DNA from 3 places in the Arthrobacter sp. BG3 genome. Region 2 is predicted to be linked to each of the others. Evidence: riboswitches for the same ligand, from Rfam matches in the RefSeq annotation. Region 2 holds a riboswitch; each other region holds the start of a gene.
The links. Region 2 has a riboswitch for cyclic di-AMP ahead of AC1MFL_RS06010 (M23 family metallopeptidase). Riboswitches for the same ligand answer to the same signal wherever they lie in the genome.

Region 1 (3,264 bases), 150 kb from region 2:
GACGTGATTGTGACCGGGCTGCCGCTCGCCGAGAAGCAGAACACCCTTGCCTCCCTGGTCTGGACCATGACGCTGGTCTCCGCCGGCGGACTCGTTGTGATCGGCCTGGCCGGGACGGCACTGATCCGCAGGACCATGAAGCCCCTCGACCAGCTCTCCGAAGTGGCGACGCAGGTCTCCCGCCTCCCGCTCGACGCCGGCGAAGTGGGACTTGCCATGCGGGTGCCGGACTCCGCAGCCCATCCGGGAACCGAGGTCGGCAGCGTCGGGCATGCCCTGAACCTGATGCTGGACAACGTCTCCAACGCGCTCGAAGCCCGGCAGAAGAGTGAGACGAAGGTCCGACAGTTCGTGGCGGATGCCTCCCACGAGCTGCGCACCCCCCTCACTGCCATCCGCGGATACACCGAGCTGATGCGGATGACCGAACACTTCACCCCCGACGGCCAGAGGTCCCTCGCCCGCGTGCAGAGCCAGTCCGAACGGATGACCACCCTGGTGGAGGACCTGCTCCTGCTTGCCCGGCTGGATGAGGGCCAGCCCCTCAAGCTCAGCGAGGTGGACCTCACCCAACTGGCCATCGAGACGGTGAGCGATGAGAAAGTCATCGCCCCGGACCGGGTCTGGCATCTGGAGCTTCCGGAGGAGCCTGTGGTGGTCCGCGGCGACGCGACCCAGCTCCACCAGGTGCTGGCAAACCTGCTCTCCAACGCGCGAAAGCACACCGGACCGGGCACCATGGTGGTGACCGGGGTGAAGCGCGCCCCGGACGGGAGTGCCGTGATGACCGTAACGGACAACGGCCCAGGGATCGCCCCCGGGTTCGTGGACCGCGTCTTTGCGCGTTTCACGCGCGCGGACGCGTCCCGGAAGAATCCGGTGGCCAACACGACGTCGGGACCCGGCCACACGCACCTTCCCCGCCTTCCGGTCCACCCGCCCCGGACGCTTCCGGGGTCCCCGGCGGCCGCTGCCTCCGCCGCCACCATCACCAGCGCGTCCGCCGAGGGAACCAGCGGGTTGGGCTTGTCCATCGTGCAGTCAATTGTTGAGGCCCATGGCGGGACTGTCAGCGTCACGTCGGTCCCGGGACGGACAGAGTTCACCGTGCGGTTGCCGGATGCTCCCCCTGCGGCTGAAGCTCCGGGTGCGGCCAACCCCCCGGGTGCGGCTAAAGGACCTGCTGCGGCTAAGCCTCCGGTTGCGGCCAAAGACCGCCGGCTGCTGAGCACGGCGCAAGACGCCACACCGCTGCCGTGATCCCTGTTACCAAAATGTGACTTAGCCGCCTACGTCCTGTACGGTCTTTAGGGTGCGGCCATCACTAGGGCCGCATGTCCGGATGCACGCCAAACTCTGCCGCCTCCCGGATTCCGCTCGACCAGGCAGAGGCGGGGGACCCAGAGTTCCCGGGCATTTTGCATCTTTGCGCCCTTGGGGTGAAGCCGACACGTGAATTTCCGTGCGGCCGGATGACCTCATCCGAACCCGACAGCTAACTCCGCAGGCGTTGAGAGGCACTCATGACTGAATTCCAGGCACAATCACGCCCTGACGACGCTGCAAAGACAACCCGCTCCACCCTGTCGCGCCACCGCGCTGAACCCGCCAAGCCCGCTTCGGCCCTGGCCCGGTTTGGCAACGGCCTCGGCGCAACCGGGCGCCGCGTGGCCGTCGTTGCCGCCGCGTGTGCGGTCATCGTGGGGGTCGGCGCAGCCGGCCAGGCATCCGAGACCGCCGCCCGCAATGCCAGTGCAGGCAGTTCCACGCAGGCAGCCACCACCGCGGATCCGCTGACGCACCTCGATTTTGAACGCGTCCGGGCCGATAACCAGGCCGTCATCCCCGCCGGTGTCGTCGCGGCCCAGCCAGCCGAGGTGAAGCCCGCCGAAGCACCCGCCCCTGCCCCCGCTCCGGCGCCCGCACCGGCCCCTGCACCCGCACCGGCCCCCGCACCGGCCCCGGCCCCGGCTCCTGCTCCGGCTCCTGCCCCCGTTGCCGTCAATGACCCTGCCGGCGCGCAGGCTTATGCGGCGGGGCAACTGGGCTCCTACGGCTGGGCGCCCGGCGAGATGCAGTGCCTGATGAAGCTCTGGACCAAGGAATCGGACTGGGAGACGACTGCCACCAACCCGAGCAGCGGCGCCTACGGCGTGGTCCAGTCCCTGCCGGCCGAGAAAATGGCCAGCGCGGGCGCGGACTACCGGACCAACTACCGCACCCAGATCAACTGGGGCCTGAAGTACGTCAAGGACCGCTACGGCTCACCGTGCGGCGCCCTGAACTTCCACCTGGCCCACCACTGGTACTAAACAGCCGGCGCGGCCTTCCTGAAGGCCCCCGCGCCTAGCCAGCGGACCGGTTGGGGATGTACTGCACCGCCCACTTATTGCCGTCCGGGTCGGCGAAATAGACAAAATGCCCCCAGTCCTGGACGTCGACGTCGCTGACATCCACGCCGTTGTCCTTGAGCTGCTTGTGGGCCGCCTGGATGTCGCTGACCACAAGCTGCAGGCCGGGGGCGGTGCCCGGCGGGGCATCATTGAGGCCCTCGCCAATGGCGATCGAGCAGCCGGAGCCCGGCGGTGTCAGCTGGACGAAACGGATACCCTCCCTGGGCCGCTCGTCGTAGTCGGCATTGAAGCCCACCTGGTTGACGTAGAAGTCCTTGGCGCGGTCCACGCAGGGCGGCTGGTTTAGCCGGCCACGCCGTAGAGCCGGTCGCCGGCGTCGCCCAGGCCCGGAACGATGTAGGACTTTTCGTTGAGCTTCTCGTCAATCGAGGCGAGCACGATCGTCACGTTGGCGTCGGCCAGCTCTTCCTCCAGCTTGGCCAGGCCTTCCGGGGCGGCGAGCAGGCAGATGCAGGTGACGTCGGAGGCGCCCCGCTTGAAGAGGAACTTGATGGCCTCGCGCAGCGTGCCGCCGGTGGCGAGCATGGGGTCCAGGACGAAGATCTGACGGTCGGTGAGGTCCTCGGGGAGCCGCTCGGCGTACGTGATGATGTCCAGGGTCTCTTCATCGCGGGCCATGCCCAGGAAGCCGACCTCTGCCGTGGGGACGAGCTTGGTCATGCCCTCGAGCATGCCGAGTCCGGCGCGCAGGATGGGAACCACCAGCGGGGTGGGTTTGGTGAAGGCGGTGCCAATGGTGGTGCTGACCGGAGTCTCGATGGTCACCGGTTCGGTGCGTACTTCGCGGGTGGCCTCATACGCCAGGAGCGTGACGAGTTCCTCGGTGAGCTGGCGGAAGACCGGGGACGGG
Region 2 (3,264 bases):
GCCACAGGCCGCCGTCGGACGCAAAGTTCTTCTGCGGGGCGAAGTAGTAGACGTCCGCTTCGGCGACGTCGACGTCCAGCCCGCCGGCAGCCGAGGTGGCGTCCACCAGGACGAGGGAACCCGCGTCGGCGCCGGCCACACGCTGGACCGGAGCGGCAACGCCGGTGGACGTCTCGTTCTGGGGCCAGGCGTAGACATCGACGCCGGCTTCGGCCCGCGCTGCAGGGCGGGTGCCCGGCTCGGACTTGATGATGGAGGACTCCGCGAGGAAGGGTGCCTTGTTGGTCGCTGAGGCGAACTTCGAGCCAAACTCGCCAAAGGACAGGTGCTGTGCCTTGTTCTCGACCAGGCCGAAGCTGGCGATGTCCCAGAACGCGGTCGATCCGCCGACGCCGAGGATGACCTCGTAGCCGTCGGGGGCCCGGAAGAACTGGCTGAGCCCGTTCCGGACCGAGCCCACGAGGTTCTTGACCGGCGCCTGGCGGTGGGATGTTCCCAGGAGCTTCGAAGCCGCGGCGAGGGCTTCCAGCTGTTCCGGGCGGACCTTGGAGGGTCCGGCGCCGAACCGGCCGTCCTTGGGAAGGAGGTTTGCGGGAATCGTGATGCTGGTGTCGCTCACAGTGGCTCCAATTTTCGGCAGGTACTAGGGTGCGGCTCAGGAGATGGCCCGGCAGGTGGCTGCAGCGGAGCCTTGCGTTTCATTCTGCCTGACTGCCCGGCAGGCGAGGCAAAAGCGGCCGTCACAGTCCGGTCATTGAGATTATCCGGACAAATTCAAAATAGGCTAAGCTGTCCTGCGAACGTACGGCGGACCCCGCCAGGGCGCCAGCAGCTCGCGGTACGGTGGGAATCACGCAAGGACGGCGCTCGAGGAGCTGAGCTGAATGACGGATCTGATCGATACAACCGAGATGTATCTTCGGACCATTCTGGAACTTGAAGAAGAGAACATTGTCGCTCTCCGTGCCCGCATCGCCGAGCGGCTCCGCCACTCGGGCCCGACTGTTTCGCAGACCATTGGCCGCATGGAGCGCGACGGGCTGGTGGTCGTTTCGGGCGACAGGCACCTTGAACTAACCGCAACCGGCCGGAAACGTGCCATCGAAGTCATGCGCAAGCACCGCCTTGCCGAACGTCTGCTGGCCGATGTGATCGGGCTCGACTGGGCCTATGTCCATGAGGAAGCCTGCCGCTGGGAACATGTCATGAGCGAACGGGTGGAGCGGCGGATCTTCGAGCTGCTCAACCACCCCACCGTCTCGCCCTATGGCAACCCGATTCCCGGCCTCGCCGAACTGGGGGGCCTGCCGTCCCAGCCGCCCCTGGACGGCGTTGTGAATTTGCTCGAGGCCATGTCCGGCTACGGGCCGGATTCCCGGGTCAGGGTCAGCCGGCTCGCCGAACCCATCCAGGTCGAACCGGAACTGCTGGTCCAGCTTGACGAAGGCGGCATCCGCCCCGGCGCATCGGTGTCACTGGAGCGGGTGGGGGAGTACATCTCGGTGCGGGTGCCGGATATCGAGGGCGCACTGGAACTCCCGCCCGAGGTTGCTGCGCACGTCTTTGTTACCGTCAGCTAACCGGCGCTAGTCGTCCGCTCATGGGACGACCCATGAGTTGTGCACAGAATCGATAACGGATTTATCTCCCGACGGCTTCATCGCCTATAGTTGAAGGCTAGTACCGATACCAAAGCGTTATCTGATCCGAGCCGAGCTCTGCCAGCGGATCAGTCCCAGAGTCACCTTTCTGGCAGGGGCGGGGGAACCACTTCCGGCTGTTTTGCAGCCTTGGGGTGAAGTCCGTCAGCGGCAAGCACGCTCCACCGAGGGACTCCTTTGGATGCCTCTGTGCCTGGGTGCTTGCTACGGCGGGCCGGGTCTTTGATCTCTCTGACCCGAATCCGACAGCTAACCCCGCAGGCTCTCCAGAGAGGAACCGTTCTTGACCATCCAGACCGCCAAGGGCCGCCGCCGTGCGACCGGTCCCGCTCCGGAGCCGCGTCCGGCCGTCGCCGTCCTGGCAGACCGCCCGCGTGACGCGCACCGCGATGAACGCAGGGGCCGCCGCAGCCCGTTCCGCCAGGTAACCGACTTTGCCGCCGCCAGCGGCGTCGGGCAAAAGGCCGGCATCGCCCTGGCCGCCACGGGACTGGTCCTCACTGTCACCGTGCCCGCCACGGGCCCTGTCATGGCCACGGACGCCGCGTCCGGCTCGGGATCCGTGTCGGCCGCCGTCCAGCCGGACGTCACCGCGGCCGAGGCCAAGATCGACTTCAGCCGCACCGCGGTCACCACCCAGGGTGACCCGGACGGGAAGCTCAAGCAGTTGCTGAGCGCCCAATCCGTCGGCAGCATCACGCGTGCGGCATCGGCGGGGACCCTCGGTGCGCCGCTGGATGTGATGATGGCTTCCTCTCCCTTCGGCTACCGTGTCAGCCCCATCACGGGCGGTGCGGGTGAGTTCCACCGCGGCCAGGACTATGCCGCACAGTGCGGAACAGCCGTCCACGCGGCGGCCAGCGGCACCGTCACATTTTCTGGATGGCACCCCTATGGCGGGGGTAACCGCATCGTGATCGACCACGGCAACGGCCTGGAGACCACCTATAACCACCTGTCCTCTTCCTCGGTCCACGTCGGCCAGAAGGTCTCGCGCGGGGACCTCGTCGCCATGAGCGGCACCACAGGCGCGTCCACCGGCTGCCACCTCCACTTTGAGGTGATGGTCAACGGCGATGTTGTTGACCCCCTCGGCTGGCTTTGAGCCAAGACGATGGATCACTCTCGCATTCTTGTGACATGCCGTGATCTGAATGTGACATTGCGTCCCAACTGCTGTACCGTTTGACCTACGCCAACTTTTCCGAAGTTGGCGCTCTTGAGTGGATTGCCTAGCTCTGCCACCGCTCAAGGTCCGTTCGCATGACATCGTCTGGCAGGGGCGGGGGAACCAATTTTGGTCTTCGCAAGAAGACCTTGGGGTTAAGTCGCAAAGCTTCCCAGGAAGCAGCGCGGCCGGGTGACTCCCATCCGAATCCGACAGCTCACCTCGCAGGCATTGGGAGAGGCTACTTTCGTGTCTTCACGCCACAATGCTGCGCGTCACCGCGCTTGCGCGGCTCTAACGAGCCCGCTGGAATCCAATGTCCGTACCGCCCTTTTTGGTGCCCGGAACGGATTCCATGCCGCCGTCTCAAGCTCTGCTGAGACCGGCCCGCAGGCCAAGCACCTGCACGCAGTTCCCGCTTTTGGCGCGTCTTCG
Region 3 (3,264 bases), 1.9 Mb from region 2:
GGCGGCGAGGGAGCGGGCCACCTCGGTGACCGCCCCACCAACCGCCGCTTCCGGAACCATTTCGGGCCCCTGCTTGCCGTCCATGGAAACACACTATCGGGCACCTGCGACATTAAAAGCGACCCGGAACGCGGCCACCAAAAATGCGAAAGAATAGCCCAATGAGCGAAGCCGGTGAATTCATAGACTGGGCGCTCCAGCGTGAGTCGTCTTGGAGCCGCGCGGAGGAAGCGGAGGCGAGGCACGGCAGCGATCACCGCTACTACGGGGCGTCCGTCGGCGCCGTGCGCGGAACGGTCCGCGACGCCCTCCGCCGCCATCCTGGACTGACGCACGATGACATCACCGCCCTAAGCTCCGAGTTATGGGAGGTGCCCGTCTTCGAACGCCGCCTCGCCGCCGTCGTCCTCCTCCAATCCAGCGCCGGTCTGCTGACCAACACGGACCTGACCCGGATCGAAGGCTTCGTGCGGAGCGCACAGGTGGGCGCGCTGGTCGATCCGCTCGCCATCGACGTCGTCGGTCCCCTGATCGCAGGACTCGACGTCGTCGGCAGGGTCCGCGCTGACAGCGTCCTGGACCGTTGGGTTCGGGATCCCGACGGCTGGCTGCGCCGCGCAGCCCTGCTGTCCCCGCTGTGCGGGCTGCGCGCCGGCGCGGGGGATTGGTCCCGGTTCGTGCGCCACGCCCGCTCGGTGCTGGCTGAGCCGAACCTGACGCAAGACGCCGGGGCCGCGGCCGCGGCCGCCGCCGACGCGGTCTCGCTGGTGCTTGCCGAGATGGCCAGGCGCCGGCCCGAGCTGGAATTCTGACCGGGCGGCCCTGATCAGCGGGTACTCTCCTGGTGCGGCAGCCGCCGCTCCACCACGGCGTAGGCCTTTTCGTCGAAGAACTCCCAATCGGTGATCACCATAAAGCCGAGGGCGTCCACCCGGTCGTTCAGAACGTGCACGTCGAAGCCACCGTCGCGGGGCTCGGCGTCCCACGTGGAAACGTGAACCTCCCCGTTTTCCAGCACCAGCAGTTCGGTGTTGACGCTGAAGTCCTCCTGCGGCTGGTTGCTTAGCTGGCAGATGGCGACACAGTGCCTGGCGCCTTCGGGGTTGTTCATGGTCGGGCCTCCGTTTCGGGGGAACGGTGATGGCATCATCCTATGCCCGGGGCCGATAAATCCGCCCGCGTCCGGCCGGGGCGCTGTGCCCCGCGAAACACACCCGGCGTTACCCCAATGTGACTTGTCGTAATCATTCCGTTACCGTTGTTAGGTGCCTGTTGTTTCCGAGACAGGCTCTCCCCTGCCGATTGCCTAACTCTGCCGCGGCGTGGGGATAACTCGCAGCAACGTCCGGCAGAGACGGGGAAACCACTTTTGACCCGCTGTTCTCCAGGGGTCTTGGGGTGAAGCCGCACGGCCCGTCATGATCGGGCCAGCGTGCGGCCGGGTGCCTCCCATCCGAATCCGACAGCTCACCTCGCAGGCATTGGGAGAGGCTCCTTTAATGACTTTTAGCAATACCCGTGCGCCCAAACGCGCCGACCTTCGCAGCAAACGCCGCACCGCCGGCACCATCGGCCGCCAGGCCGCAGTCCTCGTCGCCGCATCCGGAATGGTGCTCAGCGGCGCCATGGCCGCCAATGCAGCCGACGCACCGGCCGAACGCGACTCCGCGCCGGCGTCGTCCGTTGACGTCCAGGGCCAGGTCTCCGCGCCGGTCATGGCAGACTCCGCCGTCCAGATCACCTTCGAGCGCCCGGCCGTTGAGACTGCCCCGGCTCCCGTGGTCGAGGCACCCAAGCCCGTAGTCGCTCCGACGGCCCCCGCCGCACCGGCCCCGGCAGCCCCTGCCGCCGCCAAGGCGACCGTGAAGGTCCAGGCCGCGCCCGCCCCGGCCGCTGCCCCGGCAGCCGGCGGAGTCAACGCCACCCTGCTGTCCATGGCGTACGGCCAGATCGGCGTCACGCAGGACTGCACCGCAATGGTGGAGAAAGCCCTGAATGCTGCCGGCATCCCGGTCGGGGACATCGGACCGCAGGCCTTCCTGAAGTACGGCAAGGTAGTCGCTGACCCCCAGCCCGGCGACATCATCGTTCAGTCCGGCCACGTCGCCATCTACGCCGGCAACGGCCAGGCCATCAGCGGCGGCATGAACGGCGTCAACGCCACCATAGCGCACCCGCTGTCCTGGCTCACCGCCACCGGACCCGTGACGTTCGTCCGCGCCGGCTAGCAGCACCGCCAACAGCGCACAGCAGGCCGGTCGATCGGTTGCCTTGGGGCAGCGGATCACCGGCCTTCTGCGTGCCCGGTGTCCGGCTCCACTGTGTACCGCAGCAGCACCACGCCGTTGCCGAACGTCCGGCTCTCCAGCAGCCGGAGCGGCGTCGGCGCCTCCGCCTCCTGGAACAGGGGCTTGCCCCGGCCCACAAGGACCGGATGCACATAGATCCGGTACTCATCGATCAGGCCGAGCCGCCGGAAAGCAGCCGCGAGATCGGCCCCGCCCAGCGCGAGATCACCGCCGGGCTGCTCCTTGAGCCTGACCACGTCCTCGGCAACGACGTCGCGCACCACCTCGGTGTTCCAGTCCGCCTTCGCCAGGGTCCTGGAGTAGACGATCTTCGGCATGTCACGCCAGATCCCCGCAAACTCGGCAATCGGCGCAGGGACCGACGGGTCCCGGTCCGCCGTCGGCCAGTATCCGGCCATCAGCTCATAGGTGACACGGCCGTCCAGGAAGCCGCCCATGGCGCGGAGTTCGTCGTTGAAGTGATTATGCAGTTCCTCGTCGACCCGGTGCCAGCCCAGGTCCCGCCCCGGGCCCTCCATGTATCCGTCCAGGGACACCTGCATCATGAGGATGATCTTGCGCATGCGGGGCTCCTTCGCTGGGCTGCCGGGGTTCCAGCGTACGCCGCGTACCGCGGCCGTGGCAGGGGAGGGAAGGCCCGACGTCGGCGGCAGCATCTTGCCGGAACGTACCTCCCGCTGGATGCAAATGGGCCGAACAGAGCAGAACCGGCAACATCTTGCCGAAACTTGCGAATCACGGCAGGATGGGAGGATCGGATTCCTCAACCGGCAGTATCCTGCCGACTGGAGCCGATGACTATGGAGTCGATGACTGGGGAGCCGAGAAATGGGTGACGTGGTGTCCATTGGGGCCAGCATCCGGAGCGCCCGCAAGGACGCCGGGATCACGCAGGAGGACCTTGCCCACCTCGCCGGGGTTTCGGTGCGCACCGTGCGGGCGATCGAGACCGGGG

Region 1: linked by a shared signal. The riboswitch ahead of AC1MFL_RS06615 (aggregation-promoting factor C-terminal-like domain-containing protein) and the one ahead of AC1MFL_RS06010 (M23 family metallopeptidase) in region 2 are both predicted to bind cyclic di-AMP.
Region 3: linked by a shared signal. The riboswitch ahead of AC1MFL_RS17940 (NlpC/P60 family protein) and the one ahead of AC1MFL_RS06010 (M23 family metallopeptidase) in region 2 are both predicted to bind cyclic di-AMP.

What each region holds. Positions count from the first base shown of each region.
Region 1 is NZ_CM155270.1:1,515,876-1,519,139, forward strand. It holds gene AC1MFL_RS06610 (ATP-binding protein) at 1-1,260, shown strand, start outside; cyclic di-AMP (ydaO/yuaA leader) riboswitch at 1,365-1,522, shown strand; gene AC1MFL_RS06615 (aggregation-promoting factor C-terminal-like domain-containing protein) at 1,524-2,312, shown strand; gene AC1MFL_RS06620 (VOC family protein) at 2,347-2,682, opposite strand; gene upp (uracil phosphoribosyltransferase) at 2,697-3,264, opposite strand, start outside.
Region 2 is NZ_CM155270.1:1,369,705-1,372,968, reverse strand. It holds gene serC (phosphoserine transaminase) at 1-619, opposite strand, end outside; gene AC1MFL_RS06015 (iron-dependent transcriptional repressor DtxR) at 885-1,580, shown strand; cyclic di-AMP (ydaO/yuaA leader) riboswitch at 1,730-1,940, shown strand; gene AC1MFL_RS06010 (M23 family metallopeptidase) at 1,951-2,766, shown strand; cyclic di-AMP (ydaO/yuaA leader) riboswitch at 2,916-3,074, shown strand.
Region 3 is NZ_CM155270.1:3,973,342-3,976,605, forward strand. It holds gene AC1MFL_RS17925 (HNH endonuclease) at 1-84, opposite strand, end outside; gene AC1MFL_RS17930 (DNA alkylation repair protein) at 162-812, shown strand; gene AC1MFL_RS17935 (hypothetical protein) at 827-1,111, opposite strand; cyclic di-AMP (ydaO/yuaA leader) riboswitch at 1,325-1,495, shown strand; gene AC1MFL_RS17940 (NlpC/P60 family protein) at 1,500-2,228, shown strand; gene AC1MFL_RS17945 (dihydrofolate reductase family protein) at 2,285-2,872, opposite strand; gene AC1MFL_RS17950 (helix-turn-helix transcriptional regulator) at 3,138-3,264, shown strand, end outside.